Labrys monachus: one gene and its partner. The protein of the gene in region 2 interacts with the protein of the main gene of each other region in a pairwise test. Links are inferred from orthologs where the notes say so. Each region holds a gene or a part of one and is shown on either strand. Other genes may lie near its edges. The genes, in order: rlmN and ftsZ.

Region 1 (14,540 bases), 5.4 Mb from region 2 along the record:
CATTGCGAACAGGAGATCTGACAGTGCAGGATAGCAGCATCAGCCTCGCGGCGGACATCGTTGCGGCCTACGTGTCCAACAACCCGCTGAAACAGGCGGACCTGCCGAAGGTGCTGGCCGACGTGCATGCTTCCCTGGCCCGCATGGCCAGGGGCGAACCCGTCGATGCCACCGACGCAAGGCCGGTACCGGCGGTGCCGGTCAAGAAGTCGGTGACGGCGGATTTCATCTTCTGCCTCGAGGACGGCAAGCCTTTCAAGTCGCTGAAGCGCCATCTGAGCACTGCCTTCAACATGACGCCGGAGGAATACCGCGCCAAATGGGGCCTCCCGCCGGATTATCCGATGGTGGCGCCGAACTATGCGCAGACGCGCTCCACCCTTGCCAAGCGGATGCGGCTGGGCGTGGTGGAAGAGGCGGCCGAATAAGGCATTTTGCGGGTCGGCGGAACCGGGATCGTCAGGGCACCGCGAAACGCAGCAACCGGCTCCCGATGCCGAAAGCGGGCAAGGGGCCCGGCGGCGACGCCCTGAAGCGAGGACATCGCCGCCGGCTCTATCGCGGTTCGGTCAGAGCGAGGCCAGCATCCGGCAGAGCTTGACGAGCTGGTCGTCATACTCGTTCGACGAATTCATGATCGCCACGCAGCGCTTCTTCATGAGCGCGCGATCGCCGCTGCTCATCTGGCTGAACTGGCTCGATATGCCGGGAAGTCCGGGCGTGCCGGGGGTCCCGGGCGTACCAGGCGTGCCCGGCGTTCCGGGATTGCCGCCGTCGCCGATACCGACGCCCGCGCCGGTGCCGATCGAGCCGACGCTGACGCCGACGCCCGCATTGGCGCCGCCGCTGCTGCCGCCCAGAGAGACCCCGGCGCCGGCATTGACGCCATTGCTGCCGAGGGCGTTGGCTCCGACCCCGACATTCGTGCCGCCGGTGGAGGACGAGGAGGCCCCGACCCCGACATTCGCGGCATCGCCGACGCGGGCGCTGGTGAAGGAATGCAGGCCGCCGCTATTCAGCGAGGTGTTGCTGTTGACGCCGGCGAGGCCGCCGACATTGGCGTTGACGCCGACATGAGTGCCGCCGAGCGCGCCGCCCACGGCCCCCACCGTGCCTCCCACCGCGTTGCCGAGGCCGCCGACGGCTCCCCCGGCGCCATTGCCGGCATGGCCGTGGCCATGGCCGCTGAGCTGCGCAAAGGCGGGACCGGCTGCAAGAAGCGCCGTCACGCAGCCTGCCAGTAATGCCATCTTCGGATAGTTGCTTTGCTTGCGATCGATCATGATTGGCCTCCTTGATATTCGTTGGAATCCCCGATGCTTCGATCGAGGGATGAACCCTGCGGCTTATTGCTTCCGCTTATGCAGCCACGCACTTTCACGTCCCAGAGATTGCATTCCGTTGCGATAACAAGCGTCTGACGCAGAAGTTCCTCCGCGAGGACGTAATCCCTTCGGCTCACGTACAAGTGATACTTTTATACCCGAAGCATATCTCCCTTAATGTTCGACAATATAGGCGCCGGAGTTCTTCGGGGATGCGCTGAGCAGGTGAGATGTCGGACGCCCCACCGGCAGCATCACGAGGAATTTCGGGGCAAGTGTGCGGTGCTGCAGGCGGGAACGTAATATGTTACCGTGGTGAGGTCTCCCGTTTCCTCGCGGTATTCTTGCTCAGTCACTAAGTAGTCGGTGACCAGTGATGCCGTTATACTTGAGGCGGGCGAAGTATGCGCCGGTTCCCGCGCGGGCGGTCTTTCCTGCCGTCCGCAATCGGGCGCCGGACGGCGGCTCGCTCGCCCATGGCGACGGCGAGGATCAAAAGGCACGGGCCGGGTTTCGCTCGCCGATCGGCAGGCCGGCAGGGACGCCGGGACCGGGCTGCGGTCAGCCCCGCCGTCGCCGCCTGCTGAAAGAGCTGCAGCGCGCCAGGGCCCGGCGATCCGCGACGGTTCCGCAAGAGGCCCGCAAAAACCACTTGCGCAATTCGAATTTCGATATATCTTAAGAATCATCTTAAGACTCACATAAGGGTATATCGAATGTTTGGACGACATCATGAAGGCCATGGGGACCGCGAGAGCTTCCGCGGATGGGGCAGGGGACGCGAACATGGCTGCGCCCCGGGCGGGCGCCGCGGACGCGACGGCGGCTTCGGCGACGAAGGCGGCGGCGAGTTCTTCGGCCGCGGCGGCTGGTTCGGCGGGCGCGGCGGCCGCGTCTTCGGCCACGGGGACCTGCGCCTCGTCATCCTCGCGCTGATCGCCGAGAAGCCGCGCCACGGCTACGACCTCATCCGCGCCATCGAGGAGAAGTTCGGCGGCGCCTATGCGCCGAGCCCCGGCGCGGTCTACCCGACGCTGACCCTGCTGGAGGAGCAGGACCACATCCGGGGCGAAGCCTCCTCGGGCACCAAGAAGCTCTATGCCATCACCCCCGAAGGCGAGGCGTTCCTGGCGCAGAACCGCGATGCGGTGGACGGCGTCATGGCCCGGATGGACCTCGCCGCCAGTGCCTTCGCCGGCCATTCGACGCCGGACATGGTGCGCGAGGCCTATCGCACGCTGAAACATGCCCTGCACATGCGCCGCGGTCCGTGGACCCCGGCCGAGGCCGAGCGCGTGCGCACGATCATCGACCGGGCCGCGCGCGACATCGTCGGCGGCAAAAGCCAGGATTGACCGGGCGAGGACTGACCGGGCGAGGACTGAGCGGCAATGTGGCGCGGTCAACCCAGCCTCGCGGCATAAGCGCTTCACCTGCGGGCATGCCGCGCGCATAAGGGACGTGTTTATGCAGGGTGGCCGGCTCCGCAAGGGCCGGCCGCCTCTTTCCGCTTTTCATTTCACCCGGCCGGCGTCCAGCCTGGCCGGGCCTTGTTTGTTGCGAGTCTCCCATGAACGCCGCCGCCACGGATGGCCTGCCCAATCCTCAACGCGCCCTGGCCTTCCTCACCATCGCCATCGCTCTCACCATGGCGGTGCTGGATTCGGCGATCGTCAACGTGGCGCTGCCCTCGATCGCCAGGGAACTGGCGATCCCGCCCTCGGACGCGATCTGGGTCGTCACCGCCTATGTGCTGGCGGTCACCGTCTCGCTGCTGCCGCTGGCCTCGCTCGGCGATATCCTCGGCTACAAGCGCGTCTACTGGTGCGGCCTGGCCGTCTTCACCGCGGCCTCCTTCGCCTGCGCCAACGCGCATTCCCTCGTCTTCCTCGCCTGCGCCCGGGTGGTGCAGGGCTTCGGCGCAGCCGGCATCATGAGCGTGAACATCGCGCTCGTCCGCTACATCTATCCCAAGGCAAAGCTCGGCGTCGGCGTCGGCTATACGGCGCTGGTCGTCGCGGTGTCCTCCGCCGCCGGCCCGAGCGTCGCCTCGGCGATCCTGGCGGTCGCCGCCTGGCAATGGCTCTTCCTCGTCAACGTGCCGCTTGGCATCCTCGCTCTGTTCATCGCCGCCCGGTTCCTGCCGCAGACGCCGGCCTCCGGCCACCGCTTCGATGCGCTCAGCGCCGTGCTCAATGCGGTGACGTTCGGCCTCCTCATCGCCGGGCTCGATGCCTTCAGCGATGCGGACGGCCATGCCCGGGCCGCTTTGATGCTGGCCGGCGCGGCGGTGTTCGGCGCCGTCTTCGTCCGGCGCGAGCGGCGGCTCGCCGTGCCGATGCTCCCGGTCGACCTCCTGCGGCGCCCGGTCTTCGCTCTGTCGATGGCGACGTCGATCTGCTCCTTCGCGGCGCAGAACATGGCCTATATCGCGTTGCCCTTCTATTTCGAGCAGGCGCTGGGCCGCTCGGAGACAGCCACCGGCTTCCTGATGACGCCCTGGCCGCTGATGACGGCGCTGATGGCGCCGATCGCCGGCCACCTGTCCGACCGGCTGGCGCCGGAGAGGCTGGGCAGCGCCGGACTGGTGGTGCTCGCAGCCGGCCTCGCCTGCGTCGCCACCATGGGCGCCGAGCCGTCGAGCTTCGACATCGGCTGGCGGCTCGCCATCTGCGGCTTCGGCTTCGGCCTGTTCCAGTCGCCGAACAATCGCATCATCATCGCCAGCGCGCCGCGCGAGCGCAGCGGCGGGGCGAGCGGGCTGCAGTCGACCGGGCGGCTCCTCGGCCAGTCCATGGGCGCGGCGGTGGCGGCGGTGGTGTTCGGCCTCGTCGCCCACGGGCAGACGGCGCTGATCGCCTGGATCGGCGCGGGCCTCTCGGTGATCGGCGCCCTGTCGAGCGGGCTCCGGCGGACGAGCCTGTGATCGCGGGCCTGCCGGGCTCCTGCTGCCGCGGGAATCCTTCGTCGCGAAGGCGCGGTAAAACGGCGCTTGTCGTTCCTTGACAACACGATGTCCCCGGTGCGACAGCCTCTCACAGGACTGTTGCGTTAGCTCGCAATCAGCGACATCCATAGCATCCGCGTGCTTCCCCCAGAGCAGGAATTCCCCGACATGGCCGACGGCGATCTCGATCTGAGCACACTTTCCGATGACGAGCTCGTCGAACAGATGCATGACGATCTCTATGACGGCCTCGCCGACGAGATCGTCGACGGCGTCAACATCCTGCTCGGCCGCGGCTGGACCCCCTATGAAGTGCTGACCAAGGCCCTCGTCGAGGGCATGCGCATCGTCGGCGTCGATTTTCGCGACGGCATCCTGTTCGTGCCGGAAGTGCTGATGTCCGCCAATTCGATGAAGGCCGGCATGCATGTGCTGCGCCCGCTCCTGGCCGAGACGGGCGCCCCCAAGGTCGGCAAGATGGTGATCGGCACCGTCAAGGGCGACATCCACGACATCGGCAAGAATCTCGTCACCATGATGATGGAAGGCGCCGGCTTCGAGGTGATCGACCTCGGCATCAACAACCCCGTCGACAATTATCTCGAGGCGATCGAGAAGCACCAGCCGGAAATCCTCGGCATGTCCGCTCTCCTGACCACGACCATGCCCTATATGAAGGTCGTGATCGATACGATGAAGGAAAAGGGCATCCGCTCCGACTATATCGTGCTGGTCGGCGGCGCGCCGCTCAACGAGGCCTTCGCCGACGCGGTGGGCGCCGATGCCTATTGCCGCGACGCGGCGATCGCGGTCGAGACGGCGAAGACGCTGATCAGCAAGCGCCAGGGTTCGATACAGTCCAAGACGGCGTAACAGCCCGTTCGAAACGGCTCGCCGGGGACGATGGATGTCCGGCTGCCGATCCGCCGCGATCGGCACCGGGCAGGCAAGGAGGCACCCGATGGGCCATTCTTCGGCAAGCGGCGCTTCGCCGCGCAGAACGCTCGTCATCGCCTGCGGCGCGCTGGCGCGCGAATTCCTGGCGGTCAAGCAGGCCAATGGCTGGGACCATCTCGACATCACCTGCCTGCCGGCGATCTGGCACAACCATCCCCACAAGATCCCCGAGGGCGTGCGGCGCAAGATCCGCGCCGGCCGCGCCGCCTATGACGAGATCCTCTGCCTCTACGGCGATTGCGGCACGGGCGGCCTGCTCGACGACGTCCTGAAGGAGGAGGGCGTCGAGCGGATCGACGGGCCGCACTGCTATTCCTTCTTCGCGGGGGCGCAGACCTTCGACGCCATGCAGGACGAGGAGATCGGCACCTTCTACCTCACCGACTTCCTGGTGCGCCATTTCGACCGCTTTGTGATCAAGGGGCTCGGGCTCGACCGCCATCCGCAATTGCTGCCGGTCTATTTCGGCAATTACCGGCGCGTGATGGTCCTGGTGCAGTTCCCCGATGCCGCCCTGGAAGAGAAGGCGAGGGCGGCGGCCGAACGTCTCGGCCTGCCGCTCGTGGTGCATCACACCGGCCTCGTCGGCATCGAAGCGTTCCTGAAGAAGGCTCCCGGCGTGGCGGGCGACCCCGCGGCGCCTGCCGGCGTGCCGAAGGCCTGAAGACCTTTCGACCGAGAAAATCTCCGGCGCCTACGGGCAGCCCTTGGTGATGGCGTCCAGCGCCTGGGGCAGGCCGGCGAGCGAATAGCGGTCGGTGGTGACGCGCCCGCGCTTCGAAGCGCCTTCGAAGGTCAGGTCGCGGCTCTTGCGCATGGCGCCGATGACGGCGCCGCCCTGGGCGGCGTTCTTGATCCAGGCGTTGGACCCCTTGGTGTAGAGCGCATAGGAGGTCCGCCCGACCTTGAGGGTCGCCTCGCCGCCGTCCTTCATCGGAAAGCCGGTGATCATGCTCAATTCGTCGCGTACGCCCTCGCCCGGCCGGCGGGTGATGAACAGCGTGGCCGGATCGCGTTCGAGCTTGGCGGGCTTGCGGTCCTTGGGGCTGGTGATCGCGAAGCAGGACTTGCTCTTGCCCGTGCCGTTCTCGAAGGCCTGCCAGTCCTTGAACACGCCGAGGGAAACCGGCTGCGCGGCCGTGGCGGGCGCTGCCGGCTTTGGTTTGCGGGGTTTCGCCACGGCCGTACCGGACAGGAGGACGGCGACGGCGATGAGCGCGATGCGAAGGGATGAGGACATCATGCGGGCTCGATCGATCCGGAACAAGAGAACAGACACGGCGGCGTTCAGCGACCGTGGAGTCGGCTGCACCGTATAGCCGCGACGAAAGACAGGGATTCCGGCGAAAGTTCGACCGGAACCTCCAGAAGAATATCGCTCCGCAGTGAGGAAATGGTTAAGTGGGGCTGCGGACGCGAAATTCGCGGGACGTGCGACCTTACGTCCTGCGCGCGTCCGGCTGCCGCGGCAGGGCGGGCACCCCTGCAGGCCCGGCGCTTCGCCCGGCGATCAGCCAGTAGACGCTCCCGGCCGCGATGCCGATCGCCGCCAGGCCGGCGGCGGCGTGATAGAGGATGGCGAGGCCGATCAGCCCCATGCCCGTCGCTAGCGGCGCGGCCGCGAAGGCAAGGGCCATGCCGACGGCGTAGAAGACCCAGCTTCGCCGGCCCCAAGCCTCGCCGATCACGCCGACCAGGATGATCGGTCCCACCCAGAGGGCGAGGCCGGTCATCGCGGCCTGGCCGACGAAGGCGACGACGTCCTCCGCCCGCCCGTCGAAGGTGGCGGCAATGGCGGTGAGGCCGAGGAGGCGGGCGAGCGCGCCGAACGCGTCGCCGAAGGACTGGTTGACCAGGCCGACGAGGGCCACGACCAGCGCCGTCGCGGCCGCCGTCGCCAGGGCGAAGGCGACGAGAATGAGCCTGTCGAGAAAGCGGATCACGCCTCGTCCGCCCCTGCATCGCCGATGCCGTGGGCGTAGAAGGCCTCCACCGCCAGCTTCTTCATGGCGTCGGCCTCGAGGGCGATGCGCTCGCGCGCCCGCATCTTCTGGCTCTCGCTCTTGAGCTGGCCGCAGGCGGCCAGGATGTCGCGTCCGCGTGGCGTGCGGATGGGCGAGGCGTAGCCGGCGTTGAACACCACGTCGGAGAACGCCTCGATCGTCTCCCAGTCCGAGCATTCATACGGGCTGCCGGGCCAGGGATTGAATGGGATCAGGTTGATCTTGGCGGGGATGCCCTTGAGCAGCTTCACCAGCGCCCTGGCTTCGCCGAGGCTGTCGTTGACGCCCTTGAGCATGACATATTCGAAGGTGATGCGCCGGGCGTTGGAGAGCCCGGCATAGTTGCGGCAGGCCTCCAACAGATCGGCGATGGGATATTTCCTGTTCAGCGGCACCAGCGTGTCGCGCAGGTCGTCACGGGTGGCATGCAGCGAGATGGCGAGCGCCGGATTGATGCCTTCGCCCAGCGGCCCGATCATCGGCACCACGCCTGAGGTCGACAGGGTGATGCGCCGGCGCGACAGGCAGAGCCCGTCCTGGTCCGACATCACCCTCAGGGCGGTGGTGACGTTGTCGTAATTGTAGAGCGGCTCGCCCATGCCCATCAGCACGACGTTCGAGATGAAACGCCCGCCGTCGCGCGGCACGATCGCGCCTTCCGGCGGCTCCCGGTCCGGCCAGTCGCCGAGGCGGTCGCGCGCCACCAGGAGCTGCGCCACGATCTCGGCGGCGGTGAGGTTGCGCACCAGCTTCTGCGTGCCGGTGTGGCAGAAGGTGCAGGTCAGCGTGCAGCCGACCTGGCTGGAGACGCAGAGCGTGCCGCGGCTCTCATCGGGAATGTAGACGGTCTCGATCTCGGCGCCGCGATCATGCGGGCCGGTGGCCGGCATGCGCATCAGCCATTTGCGCGTGCCGTCGGCCGAAACCTGCTCGGTGACGATCTCGGGCCGGTCGAGCGTATAGGCTTCCTCCAGCCTGGCGCGCAGGTGCTTGGAGACGTTGGTCATGGCGGCGAAGGAGGCGGCGCCGCGCACATAGAGCCAGTGGTGAAGCTGGTTGACGCGCATCCTCACCTCGCCGGCGGGCACGTCGATGGCCGCCATCGCCTCGGCCAGCCCCGCGCGGTCGAGCCCCGCAAGCGAGGGCTTGCGGGCCGAAGGCAGGGCAGGCGGGGCGGCCGGCTGCGGCCGGGAAGTCGGGTCGAGAGAAAGGGCAGTCATGCCGGAGATCCATTTGTTGGGCGGCTCCATAGCACAACCGGCCATAAAGGGCGACGGCGAATGCGTTTTTCCGGGCGATCGCGCCGCCGTGCCGGTCGGGGGACCGGCAACCGGTGGGCGGATCCCCGACCCGCCTGTCCCGGACCGCGCCGAGCGGAATGGCGAGGCCGTGCGGTTTCGTGCCGGTCAGGGGACCAGCACACCGGTGGGGGGGCTCCGGCCCGCCTCCCGCCCTGGCCGCGTCATGCCCTGTAGCGTTCCGCCGCGTGGTCCTGCGCGAAATTCGCCATCATCGCCCGGCGGGCGGCATCGAAGGCCTCCCACTGGCCGGCGTCGGGCAGTGGCGGGATGGTGACAAGCTCGCGCCGGTCGAAGCCGACGAAGGCGGCGTCGACCAGCTCGCCGACATCCATGACGCCGGTCAGCGTGTTGACGTCGCGGCCCGAGCGCTCCCAGATCTCGGTGCGGGTAGCGGCGGGCAGCACGGCCTGGACGTAGATGCCGCGCGGGCCGAGTTCCGCCTGCAGCGCCTGCGAGAAGCTGAGCACATAGGCCTTGGTGGCGCTGTAGATCCCCAGCGGAAACTCGGGCACCACGGCCAGCACCGAGGCGATATTGACGATGGCGCCTTTGCCCTCGGCGAGGAAGCGCGGCACCACGGCGCCTGTGAGCCGCGTCACGGCGGTGACGTTGAGCCGGATCAGCCGGTCCAGGGCCTCGATGTCCGGATTGGCGAAGCCGCCATGGGCGGCGGCGCCGGCATTGTTGACGAGCAGCCCGATGCGGGCGTCCTCGCGCAGGCGCGCCTCGACGCGGGCAAGGTCCGCGGCATCGGTGAGGTCGGCCCGGATGACGTCGACGGCCACGCCGGTCTCGGCGCGAAGACGCGCGGCCAGGATCTCCAGGCGCGCCTGGTCCCGTGCGACGAGCACGAGATCGTGGCCGCGGCGGGCGAGGCGTTCGGCATAGGTGGCGCCGATGCCGGTGGAAGCGCCGGTGACGAGCGCGGCGGGAAGGGATCCTGTCATTGTCTGTCTCCTTTATTCATGATGGCTATCATGATTGATGCATTCATGACCATTGTCATGTATAATGTCAAGCAGGACGGAAGCCCTGGGCAGGCGCGCCGTCGAATCAAGCCGCAGGCATGCCGGCCGCGGCGCGCAAAGGAGACGATGATGAAAGTCAGCCGGGATCAGGTGGCCGAGAACCGGCAGCGCATTCTCGACGCCGCCGCGCAGCTGTTCAGGGAGCGCGGCTTCGAGGGGGTGACGGTGGCGCAGATCATGAAGGCGGCCGGCCTGACGCACGGCGCCTTCTACGGGCATTTCGCCTCGAAGGACGAACTGATCGCCCAGGCTTTCGCCCATGTCCTCTGCCCAGGCGGCGAGGGGGCGCCCGCCGTCGGCATTGCCGATTATGCCGAGGGCTATCTGAGCGCCGGGCATCGCGACCGGCCGGGGGCCGGCTGCCTGTTCGCCGCGCTGGGCACCGAGGCCGTGCGCGGCGCGGCGCCGGCGCGCCATACCCTGACGCAGGCGATCGAGCGCCGCATCGAGGATTTCAGCCGCACCGCGCCGGGCGAGACGCCCGAAGCGCGCCGCCGCGCGGCGATCGCGAGCTGGTCCGCCATGGTCGGCGCCGTGGTCCTCTCGCGCATTGCCGACGATCCCGCGCTGTCCGACGAGCTGTTGGCGGAGACGAAGGCCTGGCTCGGCGGATGAGGGCTGTCTTGCCTGCGCCGCCGCCGCCAAAAAGAGCCCCGGAAGGGGGATCGCTCGCCTTTCATGCCCGCTTCGGGCTTTCCATCGCAAGCCTCCACGCTTTAGAAGGCTTTGTCGGGGCTGGGCGCGCTCACGTGCGGACCGGTCTCATGCAAAGGGAGACGATCATGGCCGATGACAAGATGATGGCGCAGATTTCCGGCAAGGACGGCTTCATCGCCGCGCTCGACCAGAGTGGCGGGTCGACGCCGGGGGCCCTGCGCCTCTACGGGATTCCGGAAAGCGCCTATAATGGCGAAGCCGAGATGTACAAGCTGATGCACGAGATGCGCGTGCGCATCATGACGGCGCCGGCCTTCACCGGCGACAAGGTGCTCGGCGCCATCCTGTTCGAACGCACCATGGACGGCGACGCCGAGGGCAAGCCGGTGCCGAGCTTCCTGTGGGAAGACCGCGGCGTCGTTCCCTTCCTCAAGGTCGACAAGGGGCTGGCTTCGGAGAGCGACGGTGTGCAGCTGATGAAGCCGATGGCGGATCTCGACCAGTTGCTCGTCCGCGCTGTGGCGAAGAAGGTGTTCGGCACCAAGATGCGTTCCGTCATCAACCAGGCGTCGCCGGCCGGCATCGCCGCCGTGGTGGCACAGCAGTTCGAGGTGGCCAAGCAGATTTCCGGCCACGGGCTGATGCCGATCATCGAGCCGGAAGTCTCGATCAAGGCACCGGACAAGAAGGGCGCCGAAGCGCTGCTGCGCGACGAGATCGTCCGGCATCTCGATGCCCTGCTGGCGGGCGAGACGGTGATGCTCAAGCTGACCATCCCGGACGTGGCGGATTTCTACAAGCCGCTGGTCGATCATGAGAAGGTCGCCCGCGTCGTCGCGCTGTCGGGCGGCTATAGCCGGGCCGACGCCTGCGAGAAGCTCTCCCATAACCACGGCATGATCGCGAGCTTCTCGCGCGCCCTCGCCGAGGAGCTCAAGCACGGGATGACCGACGCCGAATTCAACGACGCGCTCGGCCGCTCGATCGACGAGATCTACAAGGCCTCGACGCAGAAGGTGTGAGGCGGATGGGCGCCGGGGGTGAGATGCTATGGAGGGTCGATCCCTGATCGACCTCTTCCTTCCCCGCACGCTCGATATTTCCAGGATCGGTGTGTCCAGGAAGGGCGATCGGTGATTGCCCGTCCGCATCCACGCGATAAAGCCGGGCGCGGTGACGGGACCTCCCGGCATTGCATCCGGCCCTTGAACCGGAAGGCGATCTCAAATAAGGTCAGCATCGCTGACATAATTCTGGGCCGCCGGGGGTGGCCCTGGGAGGAACGATGACACTCGCCCCGCTCTTCGCCGGCCGCGCCTCGCGGATGAGGGCGTCCGAGATCCGCGAACTCCTCAAGCTGCTGGACCAGCCCGACATCATTTCCTTCGCCGGCGGCATTCCGGACCCCGCGATGTTTCCGCACGAGGCCTTCCGCCAGGCCTATGCCGACGTGCTCTCGGGTCCCGGCGCCGATGCGGCGCTGCAATACCAGGTGAGCGAAGGCTACCTGCCGCTGCGGCGCTGGCTGGCGGCGGAGATGGGACGCCTGGGCGTTCCCTGCGATGAAGGCAACATCTTCATCACCTCGGGCTCGCAGCAGGCGCTCGACTATCTCGGCAAGCTGTTCGTCTCGCCGGCGGATACCGTGCTGGTCACCTGGCCGACCTATCTCGGCGCGCTCCAGGCCTTCAACGCCTATGAGCCGCATTACGAGCGGCTGACGCCGGCCGGCGGCAACATGACGCCCGAGGCCTATCGCGCCGCCGCGGCGAAGGCGGGTGGAAGGGCGAAATTCGCCTATCTCGTCCCCGATTTCGCCAACCCGACCGGCGAGACCCTCAGCCGGGCCGAGCGCGAGGACGTGCTCGACCTCGCGGCCGGCCTCGACGCCGCCGTGATCGAGGACGCCGCCTACCAGGCGCTGCGCTATGACGGCGAGCCGGTGCCCTCGATCCTCGCGCTCGACTGCGCCCGTAGCGGAGGCATCGAGGCGGCGCGCACAATCTATTGCGGTAGCTTCTCCAAGATCCTCGCGCCGGGTCTGCGCGTCGGCTGGGTGTGCGCGGCGCGCACGGTGATCGAGAAGCTGGTGCTGGCCAAGCAGGCCTCGGACCTGCACAGCCCGTCCATCAACCAGATCGTCATCCACCGCGTGGCCGAGACGAACTACGCCTCCCAGGTCGCGAAGGCGCGCCTGCATTACGGCGCGCGGCGCGACCGCATGCTCGAAGCCCTCGACGCCACCATGCCGGCGGAGGTCGCCTGGAGCCGGCCCGAGGGCGGCATGTTCGTGTGGATGACGCTGCCGCCCGAGATCGATACGACCGAACTCCTGGCGCGCGCCGTCGCCGAGGCGCGCGTCGCCTTCGTGCCGGGCCATGCCTTCTTCGCCGACGGCAGCGGCCGCAATGCCCTGCGCTTGAGCTTCACCCTCGCCGACGACCGCGCGGTCGGCGAAGGCATTCCGCGCCTCGCCCGCCTCATCGCCGCGGGCTGAGCCTGACGTCGCGGGACCGTGCCTGGGATGGAACTGTGACGGTCCCTCGCGCCTTATGCGGCCGAGTTATCGAGAGCCGGCAAGCATAGAGCCGGCAAACTATTGTCGAAACCTGTCATTTTTCGCACGGCGGCGCCGATGCCGTTTCCGGAAGCGATGGCGCTTGTGCGTCATCCTATGAACAAGGCTCGCAGACATGCTGGAATTCCTGTCCCAAGGCTCGCCCGCCATCGTCGCGCTCCTGGCGGCCTGCCTCTTCCTCGCCCTCGCCTTCGAGTTCTCGAACGGCTTCCACGATACCGCCAACGCGGTGGCGACGGTGATCTACACCCATTCGCTCAAGCCCGGCCAGGCCGTCCTGTGGTCGGGAGCGATGAACTTCCTCGGCGTCATCCTCGGCGGCATCGCCGTCGCCTATGCACTGGTGCAGCTCATCCCGCCCGACGCCCTGTCGCCGCCGGACGGGAGGCTGGCGGTCGGCATGCTGATCGCGCTGTTCGTCGCGGCGCTGGCCTGGAACGTCGGCACCTGGTGGCTCGGCATCCCCAATTCGAGCTCCCACGCGCTGATCGGCTCACTGATCGGCATCGCCGTCGCCAATGCCGTCATTCATGGCCGCCGGCTTGGGGAGGGCGTCGACTGGCAGCAGGTCTGGAGCGTGCTCGCCTCGCTCCTGGTCTCGCCGATCCTCGGCTTCGGGCTCGCCTTCATCCTGTTCCGGCTGGTGAGGCTCGCGATCCGCGACCGGCATCTGTTCGAGCCGCCGCAGGAAGGCCGGCCGCCGGTGTGGTGGATGCGCGCTTTGCTCATCCTCACCTGCACCGGCGTCTCCTTCGCGCACGGCACCAATGACGGGCAGAAGAGCATCGGCCTGATCATGCTCACCGTCATCGGCCTGCTGCCGGCGAGCTTCGCCCTCAACATGGACCTGCCCGGCGGCGACTTCGCCCGGCTCGCCCGCGAGATGCCGGCGGCTGCGAGCCTGATCGAGCGCTATGGCGGCGACCGGAAGGACCTCGCCGTCGAATCCGCGCGCAAGCTCGGCGAGCGCTTCGGCAGCATCCGGTCGGCGAAGGAGATCCCGCCCGGCGAGCGTTCCGCCGTCCGCAACGACCTCAACCACACCCTCTCCGAACTGACCTTCGCCGCCGAGGCGGACGGCATCTCGCCGGACGAGAAGAAATCGGCGAAGTCGATCCACGACGACGTGATGAAATCGGTGCAATACGCGCCCTGGTGGGTGCGCATCCTCAGCGCGCTCTGCCTCGGCCTCGGCACGCTCGTCGGCTACCGGCGCATCGTGACCACGCTCGGCGAGCGCCTCGGCAAGGAGAAGCTGGTGCCGGCGCAGGGCGGCTCGGCCGAACTGGTGGCGGCCGGCCTGATCGGGGCCGCCGGCTTCACCGGCTTTCCCGTCTCGACCACCCATGTCGTCACCGGCGGCATCGCCGGCACGATGGTGGGCTCCGGCGCCGGCCTGCAGCCCGCCACCCTCTGGCAGATCGCGGCGGCCTGGGTCCTGACCCTGCCGGCGACGATCGTGATTTCGGGCGGGCTGTTCCTGCTGCTGTCTTGAGGGGACCCCGAGCCACGTTTTGACTGTGTCTCGCGTGGATGCGGGGGCGTGCCGAGGGGCGGCGACCCGCCGGAGCCGCGGCCTCACCCCTTCCCGTGCGAATCCCGCCAGGCGCGCTCGAAGGGCAGGCGCCAGGCATGGGGGGCGATCAGCTGGTGGATTGATTTCGGGCCCCAGCCGCCCTGGTCGTAGAGGCGCACCGGCGGCGGGTTCTCCAGCAGGGGGCTCGAGACCTCCCACAGCCTTTCG
Region 2 (14,574 bases):
TCCCTTTCCCGGGCAAAGGGCGGCGGACGTGGTCAGGGAGCTCGTCGCCCGCAGCGGCGTGCTGTGCCTGCCCGGTCCCTATTTCGGGCCCGGGCTCGAAGGCCATATGCGGGTCGCCTTCGCCAATGCCGACATCGCGGCGATCGGCGCGCTCCGGGAGCGCTTCATGCGGTTCAGCCCTTCGTGACCCAGGGAGGCTCAATTTTCATTGCCCTTCGCCGGCCGGCGCGATAGCCAAGCACATGCTCGAAGGTCTGCATCCCAACAATCCCACCCATGTCGCCCGCATCGTCACCGACGAGGCCCGGGCGCGCCGCATCGCCGATCTGCTCGGCGAGAGCTTCGATCCGACGGAGACCGCCATTGCGGCCTTCGAGCGCGAGGACGGCACGCCCCGCCCACCCTGGCTCGTCGAGGTCTATTTCCGCTCCGACCCCGACAGGCAGGCGGTGGGCGACCTCATCGCCCTCGCAGCCGGGCCGGACGTCGAGGTCGCCTTCGACAGTTTCGGCGACAAGGATTGGGTGGCGGCGTCGCTGGAAGGCCTTGCGCCGGTGCCGGCGGGGCGCTTCACCATCCATGGCAGCCATGACCGCGCCCGCGTGCCGGCCAACACCATCGCCATCGAGATCGAGGCGGCGCTCGCCTTCGGCACCGGGCACCACGGCACCACGCGCGGCTGCCTGCTCGCGCTCGACGCCCTGCTGAAGCGCAAGCGGCCGCAAAGGCCCCTCGACATCGGCACCGGCACCGGCGTGCTCGCGATCGCCGCGGCCCGTGCCCTCCACCGGCGCGTCCTCGCCTCCGACATCGACCCGGTCGCGATCGCCACCGCGCGCAACAATATCCGCTTCAACCGGGCCGGCGCCTTCGTGACGGCCATCGTCGCCCGCGGCACCACCGCCGGGCCGATCCAGGCCGGCAAGCCCTACGATCTCGTCTTCGCCAACATCCTTGTCGGGCCGCTCGTGCGCCTCGCCGCGCCCATGGCGAAGCTGCTGGCGCCGGGCGCGACGGTGATCCTGTCCGGGCTCCTGCACGCCCATGCCAATGCCGCCCTCGCCGCCTATCGGGCACAGGGCCTGCATCTCGTCCGCCGCATCCCTCTCGACGAATGGACCACGCTGGTCCTCGCCAACGGAAGGGACAAGCCGAGATGATCCGGGTGCCGGGGACGGCATGTCCCCGGCCGCCCTCGAAGACGCCAGACTGCGATGAAGATGCGGACGGGGATGTCCGCGCTGCCGGGGCATGAGATGACCACATTCCAATCCTTCGACGAGATCTCCCAACCCGCGCTCGGCCCGGCCCGCGTCAAGGCCCTTCGCGAGAAGCTGGCCGAGCGAGGGCTCGACGGCTTCGTGGTGCCCCGTTCGGACGAGCACCAGAACGAGTATTGCCCGCCATCCGAAGAGCGCCTGGCGTGGCTGACCGGCTTTGCCGGCTCGGCGGGAATCGCCATCGTGCTCGCTGCCGAAGCGGCGATCTTCGTGGACGGCCGCTACACCGTGCAGGTCCGCGAACAGGTGGATACCGGCACGTTCACGCCGCGTCATCTCGTCGAGGAACCGCCCGAGCGCTGGCTGGAGCGGACCCTCGCGCCCGGCGCCCGCCTCGGCTACGATCCGCGCCTGCAATCGATCAACGAGGTCGAGCGGCTTCGCGCCGCCTGCGAAAAGGCGGGGGCCGCGCTGGTCCCCGTGGAGGACAATCCGGTCGATGCCATCTGGGCCGACCGGCCCGCGCCGCCTCTCGCCTCCATCGTCCTGCACGACGTTTCCCTGGCCGGCGAAAGCAGCGGATCGAAGATCGAGCGGCTGCAGGCAAAGCTCGCCGAGCAGAAGATCGACGCCGTCTTCACCAATGACGCGCATGCCTGCGCCTGGCTGTTCAACATCCGGGGCGGGGACGTCTCGCATACGCCGCTGCCGCTGTCCTATGCACTGGTCCCGGCCAGCGGCGAGCCGACGCTGTTCGTCGACGGCCGCAAATTGTCCAACGCGGTGCGCGACAATCTCTCCCATCACATGGCGATCGCCGAACCGGGCCGGATGGAGGCGGTGCTCGCCGCCGAGGTGAAGGGCAAGACGGTCCGGCTCGATCCTACGATGGTGGTCGAACGCTTCGCCACGCTCGTCGAGCGGGCCGGCGGCAAGGTGCAGAAGGGCAGCGACCCGATCGCGCTGATGCGGGCGGTCAAGAACGAGGCCGAGCAGGCGGGTGCGCGTGCCGCCCATATCCGGGACGGCGCCGCCTTCGTCAGCTTCCTGGCCTGGTTCGACCGGACGGCGCCCGAAGGGACGGAGACCGAGATTTCGACGGCGGAGGCGCTGGAGCATGCCCGCAGCGAGACCGGTGTCCTGAAGGACCTCTCCTTTCCGACCATCTCCGCAGCCGGCCCCAACGCCGCCATTCCGCATTATCGCGTCAGCCGCGCCTCCAACCGGCCGGTCACGCCGGGCCTGTTCCTGATCGATTCGGGCGCCCAATATGTCGACGGCACCACCGACATCACCCGCACGATCGCCGTCGGCGACGTGACGCCCCTGATGCGGGACCGCTATACGAGAGTTCTCAAGGGTCACATCGCCATCGCGCAGGTCCGCTTTCCTAAAGGCGCGTCCGGCTCGCAGCTCGACAGCTTCGCCCGCGCCGCGCTGTGGGAGGTCGGGACGGATTTCGACCACGGCACCGGCCACGGCGTCGGCTCCTACCTGTCGGTGCATGAGGGCCCGCAGCGGATCTCCAAGCTCGGCACCACGCCGCTCGAGCCCGGCATGATCCTCTCCAACGAGCCGGGCTACTACCGGGCCGGCGAGTTCGGCATCCGCATCGAGAACCTGGTGTTGGTGGAAGCGGTCGAGATCGAGGGCGCCGAGCGCCCGATGCAGGGCTTCGAAACGCTGACGCTGGCCCCCATCGACACCCGGCCGATCGACGTCGGTCTTTTGACCCGATCGGAGATCGACTGGCTCGATGCCTATCACCGGCGCGTTCGCGAGGTGCTCTCTCCTCTCGTCGAACCGGACGAACGGGACTGGCTGGAACGGGCGACCGCTCCGATCGGGTGAAACCGCGGCCCTGTCAGAGCGTTGCAACGAAGATACGATTCGGAGGTTCAACGGACATGACGGCACGGGACTGGTTTCGCGCCTTGGTCTGCGTCCTGCTTTGCCTGGGTATCGCCCTGATCGGATCCTACGCGACGGTCAGCGAGATCCCGGTCTGGTACGCCAAGCTCACCAAGCCGATATGGACGCCGCCGAACGGCGTCTTTCCGATCGCCTGGACGCTTCTCTACGTGATGATCGCCGCCTCGCTCTGGCTGTTGTGGAGCCGCACGCCGCCATCGCCGAGGCGCAGCCTCGTGCTCGCGCTCTTCCTGGTCCAGCTCGCTCTCAACGCCGCATGGTCGCCCGTGTTCTTCGGCGGCCACGCGATCATGACCGGTCTGGTGGTGATCGCCGCGCTCGCCGTCGTGCTCGCCTTCACCGTCCGCAAGGCGTTCGCGCTCAATCGCGCGGCAGCCTGGCTGCTGGTGCCCTATCTCCTCTGGGTCTGCTATGCCCTGTCGCTCAACGCGGGCATCGCCATCCTCAATCCCACGTCCTGACTACCGCCCCCGCCCCCTATCCCAGGCCCCGTCGCGCGACATGCCGGTCAGGGGACCGGCACACCGTCAGGCGTTCTGCGCGCCGCTCACCAGGTCGAACCACTCATCCTCGTTGATGACCTTGACACCGTGCTTCTGCGCCTCCGCGAGCTTCGAGCCGGCGCCGGGGCCCGCCACCACGAGATCGGTCTTCTTCGACACCGAGCCGGAGACCTTCGCGCCCAGCCGGTCGGCCATCGCCTTGGCTTCGTCACGGCTCATGCGCTCGAGCGCGCCGGTGAACACCACCGTCTTGCCCGCCACCGGGCTCGCGGCCTGCGGCTTCTCGGCGTCGGCGATGCGGATCTCGGCCGTCAAGCGTTCGAGAACGGCGAGGTTGTGGGCCTCGCTGAAATAGGCGCCGACCGCTTCCACCACGGTCTCGCCGATCTGATCGATGGCGTCCATCTCGGCCGCCGCTTCCTCATCCTTGGCGGCGATGCGCAGGGCCGCCTGCTCGAAGGACGTCCAGGAGCCATAGGCCCGCGCGAGCTGACGGGCCGTCGTCTCGCCGATATGGCGGATGCCGAGCGCGTAGATGAAGCGCTCGAGCGGCACCTCCCGCCGCGCCTCGATCGCCGCGAACAGGTTGCGCGAACTCGTCTCGCCGAACCCTTCGCGATCCCTGAGCTTCTTGAGGTTGCGGCGATCGCGGGCGGCCAGGGTGAAGATATCGGCGGGCTCTCGCACCGGCAGTTCGGTGTCCTCGAAGAAGGAGGCGATCTGCTTTTCCCCCAGCCCCTCGATGTCGAAGGCCCGACGGGAGACGAAATGGCGCAGATGCTCGATCTTCTGGAACGGGCAGGCGAACTCGCCCGAGCAGCGCCGCACCACCCCCTCCTCGCCGGTGGCGGTGCTCTCGCGCACGGTCGGGGTCCGAAGCGGACAGGGACAGGTCTCAGGCGCGCGATAGGGAACGGCGCCCTCCGGCCGCCTTTCGAGAACGACGCCCAGGATCTGGGGAATGACGTCACCGGCGCGTTGCACGATGACGGTATCGCCGATGCGCACATCCTTGCGCGCGATCTCGTCCTCATTGTGCAGGGTCGCGTTGGAGACCACCACGCCGCCGACGGTGACCGGCTGCAGCTTGGCCACCGGCGTGAGAGCACCGGTCCGGCCGACCTGGATCTCGATGTCGCGCAGCAGGGTCGTCGCCTTCTCGGCGGTGAATTTATGGGCGGTGGCCCAGCGCGGCGAGCGTGATACGAAGCCGAGCCGCTGCTGCAGGTCGAGGCGGTCGACCTTGTAGACCACGCCATCGATATCGTAGCCGAGGCTCGAGCGCTGCGCCTCGATCAGGCGGTAATGGGCGAGCAGTTCCTCGACGCTCCGGCAGCGCACCATCAGGGGATTGACGGCGAAGCCCCAGCCCGCGAAGGCGCGGACCACGTCATATTGCGTATCGCCCGGCAGCGAACTCGCCTCCCCCCAGGCATAGGCGAAGAAGTGCAGCGGCCGGCTCGCGGTGATCGAGGCGTCGAGCTGGCGCAGCGACCCGGCGGCGGCGTTGCGCGGATTGGCGAAGAGCGGCCTGCCCGCCTCGGCCTGCCGCTCGTTGAGCGCCGCGAAGTCGGCATGGCGCATATAGACCTCGCCGCGAATCTCGAAGCGTTCGGGAACCTGGCCATGCAGCGTCGCCGGCACGTCGCCGATGGTGCGGACATTGGCGGTGACGTCCTCGCCGACCGCGCCGTCGCCCCGCGTCGCCGCCACCGCGAGCCTGCCCTGTTCGTAGCGCAGGGAGCAGGACAGGCCGTCGATCTTCGGCTCGGCCGTGACGGTGAGGGGCTCCTCCTCGGCCAGGCCGAGAAAACGGCGGACACGCGCCACGAATTCAACGACGTCCTCGTCCGAGAAACTGTTCGAAAGCGACAGCATCGGCACGCGATGCCGGACCTTGGCGAATTTCTCGGAGGGTGGCGCCCCCACCCTGTCCGACAGGCTGTCGCCCGTCTTCAATTGCGGGAACCGCGCCTCGAGCTCGCCATAGCGCCGACGCAGGGCATCATATTCGGCGTCGCTGAGGCGGGGCGCGTCCTCCTGGTAATAATGCCGGTCCGCTTCGGCCAGCAGGCCTGCGAGAGCCAGATAGTCGGCTCGGGCCTCTTCCTCGCTGAGATCGGCGACGGGCTTGGTATTGGTCATGGCGGGCAACCGGCTAGGATGGGATGCCGTCGCTTAGCACAGCTTGGGCATCGAGGGCAGCAGAGCCGGCGCGAAAGCCGGCATGTCCGCTACTTCGCCATATGCAGGAGGCGATCGGCCGCCGCCCTGGCCTCGTCGGTGACATGGGCGCCGGCGAGCATGCGGGCAATCTCCTCGCGTCGCCGCGCGGCATCGAGCGCGACCACGCGCGTCGCCACCAGTTCCTTCCCCTGCGCCTCCTTGGCGATGAGGAAATGGGTGGAAGCGCGGGCCGCGACCTGCGGCGCATGGGTGACGTTGATGACCTGCACCCGCGCGGCAAGGCGCGCGAGCCGCTGGCCGATGGCGTCCGCCACGGCGCCGCCGACGCCCGAATCGATCTCGTCGAAGACCAGCGTCGGCGCCGAGCCGCGATCGGCCAGGGCGACCTTCAGGGCCAGCATGAAACGGGAGAGTTCGCCGCCGGACGCCACCTTCATCATCGGGCCCGGCCGCGTCCCGGGATTGGTCTGCACCCAGAATTCCACCCGGTCGAACCCGTCCGGCGAAGCCAGCGTGCCGTCGCTCTGCACATTGGCGTTGAAGCGCGCCCGGTCCAGCTTGAGCGGCGCAAGCTCCGCATTGACCGCCTTGTCGAGATGGGCAGCCGTGGCCCGCCTCTTCTCCGACAATTTCGCCGCCTGCCCCTCATAGGCCTGCCTCGCCGCGCGATCGGCCAGTTCCAGCGCTTCCAGATGTCCCTCGCCTTCGTCCAAGGCGGTGAGTTCGGCGGCATGGCGCTGGCCCAGCAGCGGAAGGCCTTCGACGGGCACGTCATATTTGCGGCTCGCGGCCCGCAGGGCGAACAGCCGTTCCTCGAGCCGCTCGAGTTCGGCCGGATCGAAATCCGCTTCGTCCAGCGCCGACTGCAGGGCGATGCGCGCCTCCTCGAGGGCGTTGAGAGCCTGGTCGAGCGCCGCGATCGCCGGCTCGACCAGACGGGGCGCCTGGGCTCCCCGACGCTCCAGGCGCCGGATGATGGCCGCGAGCGCCGGCCCCGGCGAACCTTGGCCGCCGACGCCGTCATGGGCCTCCTTGAGGTCGACGGCGATCTTCTCGGCCTGCATCATCTGGGCGCGGCGCGCCGCCAACGCCTCTTCCTCTCCGGGCTGCACATCGAGCTTGGTGATCTCGTCCACGGCGTGGCGCAGCCAGTCCCCCTCCGCGCGCGCCTTCTCCATGCGGGCCCGGTGCTGGGCAAGAGCCTGCGTGGCCTTGCGCCAGGCGGCATGTCTGCCGGCGACGTCGGCAGCGAGCTTCTCCAGCCCGCCGAACGCATCGAGCAAGGCCCGGTGGGAGGCCGGATCGGTCAGCGCGCGGTCATCGTGCTGGCCGTGGATCTCCACCAGCGCCGCGCCGGCGGCGCGCAGCACCTGCACGCTCACCGGCTGGTCGTTGACGAAAGCCCGTGTCCGCCCGTCCGCCATCTGCACGCGGCGCAGGATCAGATCGCCGTCGTCCGAGATATCGTTGGACCGCAGCACGGCGCGGGCCGGATGGTCGGCCGGGATGTCGAACACCGCCGTCACCTGGCCCTGGGCGATGCCGTGGCGCACCAGTCCGCCGTCGCCCCGCCCACCGAGGGCAAGCGAGAAGGCGTCGAGCAGGATCGACTTCCCGGCGCCGGTCTCGCCGGTCAGCACGGACAGGCCGGGCACGAATTCGAGATCGAGCCGGTCGATCAGGACGATATCGCGGATGGCCAATTGCACGAGCATGGTGACTCTATATCGCTCCCGTCGATGCCCCGCATGCCAAAAGAGCAACCGCAGACAAAAAAGGCCGATCTTTCGACCGGCCTCTTCGAACCACCAGGGAAGCCGCGCTCCCGCCTCAATCCATCGAGATCGCCGAGTGGAACGTGCGGCTCAGCCAGGATTCGGTATCCTCGCGCGGCTCCAGGCCGTTCGACTTCACCAGCGTGTAGGTGTCCTTGTACCACTGGCTGTCCGGATAATTGTGTCCAAGGATGGCGGCAGCCGTCTGGGCGTCGCTCGTCAGGCCGAGGGCCAGATAACATTCGGCCAGGCGGCTCAGCGCCTCCTCGATCTGCCGCGTCTGCTGATACTGCGCGACCACGATCTTGTAGCGGTTCACCGCAGCGACATAATTCTGCTGACCCTGGTAGTAACGCCCGATATCCATTTCCTTGCCGGCGAGCTGATCCTTGGTCACCTGGATCTTGAAGCGCGCATCGTCGGCATATTCGGATTTCGGCCAGTTGGTCACGACGACCTGGAAGGCCTGCAGGGCTTTGACCGTGCGATCCTGATCGCGCGTGATGTCCGGAATCTGCTTGTACTGCGAATTGGCATAGAGATAAGCGGCGTAGGCTGCATCCGGACTCTTCGGATAAAGCGTCACGTAACGCTGGGAGGCCGTGATCGCATCATCATAGTTGCCGGCGGAATAATTCGCATAGGCCGACATAAGAATGGCCTTCTGCTGCCATTCGGTCTGCGGATATTGCTTGTCCAACGCATCGAAACGCTTGGCCGCCTTGGTATAATCCTGGTTCTTCAGGAAGACGAGGCCTTGATTGTAAAGAAGGTCGGCTGGATCCGTCGCCTGGGTCTTGTAGACCGGGTCGTCATCCCACCAACCGCAGGCACCGAGCGGCGCCGCCATCATGGCAACGGCCACGGCGCGAATCGTGAACCGCATCGCGAGAGAGCGGGAAGACGAGAGGGAACGCAGCGGCATCACTCAGACCTCTATTTCGACGGCAGGCGGCGGCGACCTGCTCCGGCACCCGGGCACAACCCAGCGTCGAACCAAAGCCGGCCCAAATCCAGGCGCTCTTGTACCCGATCCCCGGGCCAAGCGCCACCGCCTCGGCACGTTTGTACAAAGCTTTGCAAATACAATGTCGACGACGGACCGCAGCGTTCAGTTGGTATCGGGCGCGAAGGCCGCCGCAGCCAACCCGCTGCTCAGATCGGCATGCCCGGTTTCGCGGCGCACGGGCGCATCGACCATCGTCCAGGCGCTGCTGTCGGAGAACAACGCTTCGAGCATCATGAAGTTGACGCGATGGCCGCCGCAATAGGAGCGGTACTGACCGAGCAGCGGCGCCCCCGCCAAGGCAAGATCGCCCACGGCATCGAGCATCTTGTGACGAACGAATTCGTCCCCGTAGCGAAGGCCCTCGGGGTTGAGGATCCGGTCCTCGCCCAGCGCGACCGAATTCTCCAGCGAGGATCCGAGCGCCAGCCCGCGCTCCCACAACTGCTCGACGTCCTTGACGAAACCGAAGGTGCGCGCCCGCGAGATCTCGCGGCGGAAAGCATCCGGCGTGAGGTCCAGCACACGGCGCTGCCGCCCGATCAGCGGCGAGGGGAAGTCAATTTCGACATCCAGGCGGAAACCCTTGTCGAACGGCAGCAACTCGGCCCAGGCCCGTCCCATCTCGACACGCACCGGCTTCAGGACCTTCACCTTGCGGCGACGCGCGCGCAGCATCTCGATGCCGACCTGATCGATGGCGTCGACGAAGACCGCGGAGGAGCCATCCATGATCGGAAGCTCCGGTCCGTCGACCTCCACCGTGACATTGTCAACACCGAGGCCGCGCAGAGCGGCCATCAGATGCTCGACGGTGCCCACCGCGCCGCGTGAGGGATCGCCGATCACCGTGCACAACCGCGTGTCCGTCACATTGTCGTAGCGCGCCAGGATCTCCCGCTCGCGACCGTTCTCCAGATGGGTCCGCAGGAAAACGATACCGCTATTGGCCTCGCTGGGATGAAGGGTAATGGAGACAGGCTTGCCAGAATGAACCCCGATTCCCTGAAGGGAAACCCGATCATTCAAAGTCGTCTGGAAACCAGATTTCATGTTTCGCATTCCGCAAGCCGTTCGCCGCGAGGCGAGATTCAACCGAACCGAGAACGACCTGTATCTGTTGACCCCGGGTCCTCTAGTGGGTCCAGGCACCAGGGCCTGGACTCGGACCTTTCTTCGGAAATACGTAAAGCAGAACCCAAAGGTTTAGCCAAATCACGCTTTCTTACGATCTGTAACACAGGCGCGCCAAATTCCGGCGAGCGACCCTAGTTTTGAAATCCTTAACCATTTCAAAAAGATATGGCCCAGGCGACACGCCCGGGCCATCTAAATTCGCAGCTATGGTTACAAAATCGTCTCAATCGACCGATGGGCCGCCTCAGCTCGTGTGACGGCGCAGGAAAGCCGGGATTTCGAGCTGCTCGTCCTCGATCGAACGCACCTGCGGAGCCTGGCGCGGCTGCACCTCGGGATGATGCCCCTGCGCCGGCGCCTGGCGCGGCGCCTGCGGGCGGCGCTGGGCCTCCGGCGGACGCGGCGGCGCCATGCGCGGATCTGCAAGGCGGTTGGGCTGAACCGGTGCCGGCGCGGGCGCCGGCGCAGGCTCGTCGGCGTCGGGGCGGCCGAGGCCGACCGCCGCCAGACGCTGCAGCAGCGTCATGCGCTTCTTGTCGGCACCACCCTGCGGCGCTTCAGCCGAACGCTGGGCCGCGATCTGGGCCTGGGCCGGCATCGGCAGATCCTCGATGCGCGGCATGCGCGGAGGACGGACGACGGCACGTTCGGGTGCCGGCGGCACGAAATGGTCCGGCTCCGGCGGATGGTCCGGCACGCGGCGCGTCTCCTCTGCCGCGGGGTCGCGGAAGAGCGTCGGCTTCGGCGCGAGGGGACGCAGCGTCACCTCGTTGGCGACCGCCACAGGAGCGGGCGCCGGCGCGGGCGCGGCGATGGGCGCTGCCACCGGCGCGGCGACTTCAGGCGTGCTCGTCACCTCGATCGGCGCGGGAGCCGCGACCGGTGCCGGGCGCGGGGGGGCGGGCCGCTCCCCCTGCGCTGCCTGCTGGCGGACGCGCTGGGTCATCTCCGCCAGGCGGACGTCGTTCTGGGACGGTGCGGCCTGCGGCAGGATCGCCGAATCGATGCCGGTGGCGACGACCGACACGCGCATGATGCCTTCGAGCGTCGGATCCTGGGTGGCGCCCAGAATGATATTGGCTTCGGGATCGACTTCCTCGCGGATGCGGGTCGCGGCTTCGTCGAGCTCGTAGAGCATCATGTCGGGGCCGCCGGTGATCGAGATCAGCAGGCCGCGGGCGCCCTTCATCGAGACGTCGTCGAGCAGCGGGTTGGCGATGGCGGCCTCGGCGGCAAGGATGGCGCGGCGCTCGCCCGATGCCTCGCCCGTCCCCATCATCGCCTTGCCCATCTCGCGCATCACGGCGCGGACGTCGGCGAAGTCGAGATTGATCAGGCCCGGCTTCACCATCAGGTCGGTGATGGAAGCGACGCCCGAATAGAGCACCTGGTCGGCCATGGCGAAGGCGTCGGCAAAGGTGGTCTTGTCGTTGGCGACACGGAAGAGATTCTGGTTCGGAATGACGATCAGCGTATCGACGCTCTTCTGCAGCTCGGCGATGCCGGCCTCGGCAAGGCGCATGCGGCGCAGCCCTTCGAAATGGAAGGGCTTGGTGACCACGCCGACGGTAAGGATGCCGACTTCGCGCGCCACCCTCGCGATGACCGGAGCCGCCCCGGTGCCGGTGCCGCCGCCCATGCCGGCGGTGACGAAGACCATATGCACGCCGTTCAGATGATCGCGGATCTCGTCGATCACCTCCTCGGCCGCGGCGCGGCCGACCTCGGGCTGGGACCCGGCGCCGAGACCCTCGGTGACCTGGATGCCCATCTGCACGATGCGGTCGGATTTGGACAGGGTCAGCGCCTGTGCGTCGGTGTTGGCGACGACGAAATCGACGCCTTCCAGGCCCGCCTCGATCATGTTGTTGACAGCGTTGCCGCCAGCCCCACCAACGCCGAAGACGGTGATACGCGGCTTCAACTCCCGGATATCCGGCATTTTGAGGTTGATCGTCATGGCTCGCCTCTCTTGCAGGTACGTCGCCGCACCTTTAATTGACCTTCTTCAAGGCCTTGCGGCCCTCTTCTGCTTCTTGAATCAGAAAGACACTGATTTGCGAAGCAGCCTTTTGTGTATCCCGGCGGAAAGACCGGATTTTTTTGATATGTCCTGCCGTCTAGTGCAAGGCCAGTTGCGGCTCCGGCCCGGCGAAACGCCATAGTTGCAAATAAGAATTTTCTTTTTTGTAACTGACGCTTAGAAACTATGCTTCAACCATCGTCCGACCCGACCGAAATAACCGTCTGTTCCCGTGCTCAGGACGCGTGTGCGCACCTGCGGCTCGAAGTGTTCCACCCCGGCGATCTGTGGATAGACGAGGAGACCCGCAGCCGCGGCAAAGGGGGGTCCCTTGGCGGCTTCCGGCATGCCCGCAATTCCCAGAGGACGGCCGATACGCACCTGTCTGTCGAGAATCTTGCGTGCAAGTTCCACCGTACCGGTAAGCTGACAGGCGCCCCCCGTCAACACGACCCGCCGCCCCGCCTCGGCCCAGGCGCCGGAGTTGCGCAGGCGATCCCGCACCATTTCGAGGATTTCCTCGATGCGGGGGCGGATGATGCGCACGAGGCGCGAGCGCGGCACGTGATGGATGCCGTCCCGCTCATCGTCGCCGACCGGGGGCACCGCGATGGTCTCCCTGTCGTCGGAGGGGCTGGCGATCGTGGCGCCGTAGAGGACCTTCAGCCGCTCCGCCTCTGACAGGCGGGTCGACAGGCCGCGGGCGACGTCGCTGGTGACGTGTCCGCCGCCGATGGGAAGCCCGTCGGCATGGACGAAAGCGCGATTGGCGAAGACGGCGACGGTCGTCGTGCCGGCCCCCATGTCGATGAGGGTCACGCCCATTTCCGTCTCGTCGTCGACGAGGGCCGAAAGGCCCGCCGCGTAGGGCGTGGCGACCATGGCCTCGACGTGGAGATGGCAGCGCTCGATCGCCAGCATGAGATTCTTGGCAGGGGAGGCCTCCGCCGTCACGACATGCATGTCGACGCCGAGCGTGCGGCCGAGCATGCCGCGCGGGTCGTGGATGCCGCCGACGCCGTCCAGCATGTGGCCGATCGGCAGCGAATGCAGCACCGCGCGGCTGTCCCGCACCGAATGATTGGCTCCCGCATCGAGCACGCGGTGGATGTCGTGATCGCCGACCTGATGCCCGCCGACCTGCACGGTGGCCGAGTAATGCTCGCTCGCGATCCGACCGCAGGAGACGTTGACGATGACCGAATCGACCCGCACGCCCGCCATGCGCTCCGCCGCGTCGACGGCGTGCCGGATGGACTGTTCCGCCGCCTCCATGTCGACGACGGCGCCGGATTTGAGCCCGCGCGAACGCTGGTGCCCGATTCCGAGGATCTGCGCCTGATGGCTGCGCCCCGGCAGCAGGTCGGCGCCCTCCAGCGGACGGAGCCGAGCGATCAGGCAGACGATCTTGTTGGTGCCGACGTCGAGCACCGACATGACGCTGGTGCGGCGCGGCGCCAGCGGCCGCAGTTTCGGCGTCAGGCCGTTCTCGAAGGGGCTCATACGTGATCCCCCTTCTTCGGCGCCTTCTTGCCCAAGGCGGCGGCGCGGGCGGCGGCGGCTTGTTCGCTCAAACGGAACACGGCACGATCGGACTGACGCATATCGACGGCCAAAATGTCTTTTTCCAAAACGCTGGCCTCCCGTTCGAGGAGCGCCAAATTCTTCAATGCGGTCCCGGGGTCTTCCTCGGGCAGCCGGACGACGACCCCGTTGTCCAGCGTCAGGTTCCAGCGCCGCTGCGAGACCAGCGTGGCCCCCTTCACCCGCCCCGCCAGCATCGGCGTGGCGGCGAGCAGGGGCACGATCTCATGGGCCCGCTTGTCCGCGCCCTCGCCGACCACCAGAGGCAGATCGGCGAAGCGCCGGGATACCGTCGGCTCGATGACGGTGCCGTCCTCGGCGATCAGCGTCACGGTGCCGTCGCGCTGCCAGAGCGCATAGGGCTTGCGCTCTTCGAGCGACACCGACAGCGTGTCGGGAAACAGCTTGCGGACCTGGGCGGACTTCACGAGGGGCAGCGCCTCCAGCCCTTCCCGGGCCGCTTCCGCATCGAGGAAGAGGAGCGAGCTGGTGCCGGTCACCCCGGCGGCGGCGAAGATCTGCTGGTCGGTCAGCTCATGCTGGCCGTTCACGGCGACGGTCTCGACGCGAAAGCCGAGGAAATTGGCGGCCATGTCGGGCGGCGCGCCATAGGTTGCTTCGAGCTGGGGCCAGACCGGCCCGGTCTTCGCGCCGTAGACGATGGTGGTGGAGAACAGGGCCGCCGTCAGCACCAGGCCGAGACCGCGCGGAGGATGCGACATCAAACGCTGCAGGCGCGAAGACCGCAGATCCACCCAGGTCCGGGTATTGGATCCAGCCAGGCGCAAGGAGGACAATTTGAACAAACGCAGCATGACCCTCGAGCCGACGCTCTCCTGGAACATCCTCTTTGAGAGGCGATGTCTGGGGAGAAACGGCGTCTGCCGCCAGCATTTGCTTCACGCCCCATTAACGTTAGCTTTCCGCCAAATCCGTAAACAATCGGTTACCGCGGGTTAAGGTTTCCGCCTTTGCCGGCATGCCGTGCCCCGATTTTCGCTGCCGGATCTTCATCGGGCGTTAACGGGTTTCGGCAGGGGCCCCCGCACCCGGCGCGGGAAGGCCGACGCGCTTGATCTCCCATTCGAGATCGATGCCGGAGCGGGCTTTCACGCGCTCGCGCACCGTCTCGCCCAGGCTTTCGATGTCGGCGGCGCTCGCCGCGCCGAGATTGACGAGAAAATTGGTATGCAGGGGCGAAACCTGC

Evidence for each region.
Region 1: the proteins of ftsZ (region 2) and rlmN interact in binary tests that used the Escherichia coli proteins (3 or more experiments, as listed by UniProt). The link is inferred for Labrys monachus from one-to-one orthologs.

What each region holds. Positions count from the first base shown.
Region 1 is NZ_JAUSVK010000001.1:143,429-157,968, forward strand. What follows is about bases 6,311-9,273. They hold rlmN (dual-specificity RNA methyltransferase RlmN), read right to left. Parts: upstream 8,453-9,273; coding sequence 7,169-8,452; downstream 6,311-7,168. Other genes in these bases: J3R73_RS00665 (invasion associated locus B family protein), read right to left, coding at 6,311-6,469; J3R73_RS00670 (hypothetical protein), read right to left, coding at 6,669-7,172; J3R73_RS00680 (SDR family NAD(P)-dependent oxidoreductase), read right to left, coding at 8,695-9,273. Outside these bases: J3R73_RS00630 (hypothetical protein), read left to right, coding at 1-21; J3R73_RS00635 (Ros/MucR family transcriptional regulator), read left to right, coding at 18-428; J3R73_RS00640 (hypothetical protein), read right to left, coding at 570-1,283; J3R73_RS00645 (PadR family transcriptional regulator), read left to right, coding at 2,042-2,680; J3R73_RS00650 (MFS transporter), read left to right, coding at 2,896-4,251; J3R73_RS00655 (cobalamin B12-binding domain-containing protein), read left to right, coding at 4,441-5,145; J3R73_RS00660 (DUF1638 domain-containing protein), read left to right, coding at 5,234-5,893; more of J3R73_RS00665, read right to left, coding at 5,924-6,310; more of J3R73_RS00680, read right to left, coding at 9,274-9,480; J3R73_RS00685 (TetR/AcrR family transcriptional regulator), read left to right, coding at 9,631-10,176; J3R73_RS00690 (fructose bisphosphate aldolase), read left to right, coding at 10,344-11,240; J3R73_RS00695 (aminotransferase-like domain-containing protein), read left to right, coding at 11,504-12,715; J3R73_RS00700 (inorganic phosphate transporter), read left to right, coding at 12,912-14,291; zwf (glucose-6-phosphate dehydrogenase), read right to left, coding at 14,375-14,540.
Region 2 is NZ_JAUSVK010000001.1:5,490,680-5,505,253, forward strand. What follows is about bases 9,363-12,359. They hold ftsZ (cell division protein FtsZ), read right to left. Parts: upstream 11,721-12,359; coding sequence 10,005-11,720; downstream 9,363-10,004. Other genes in these bases: lpxC (UDP-3-O-acyl-N-acetylglucosamine deacetylase), read right to left, coding at 9,363-9,676; ftsA (cell division protein FtsA), read right to left, coding at 11,961-12,359. In the rest of the region: J3R73_RS25120 (aminotransferase), read left to right, coding at 1-187; J3R73_RS25125 (50S ribosomal protein L11 methyltransferase), read left to right, coding at 243-1,160; J3R73_RS25130 (aminopeptidase P family protein), read left to right, coding at 1,257-3,071; J3R73_RS25135 (TspO/MBR family protein), read left to right, coding at 3,128-3,613; NAD-dependent DNA ligase LigA, read right to left, coding at 3,680-5,800; DNA repair protein RecN, read right to left, coding at 5,890-7,557; J3R73_RS25150 (outer membrane protein assembly factor BamD), read right to left, coding at 7,673-8,542; more of lpxC, read right to left, coding at 8,729-9,362; more of ftsA, read right to left, coding at 12,360-13,286; J3R73_RS25170 (cell division protein FtsQ/DivIB), read right to left, coding at 13,283-14,089; murB (UDP-N-acetylmuramate dehydrogenase), read right to left, coding at 14,388-14,574. UniProt on the Escherichia coli protein: Essential cell division protein that forms a contractile ring structure (Z ring) at the future cell division site. The regulation of the ring assembly controls the timing and the location of cell division.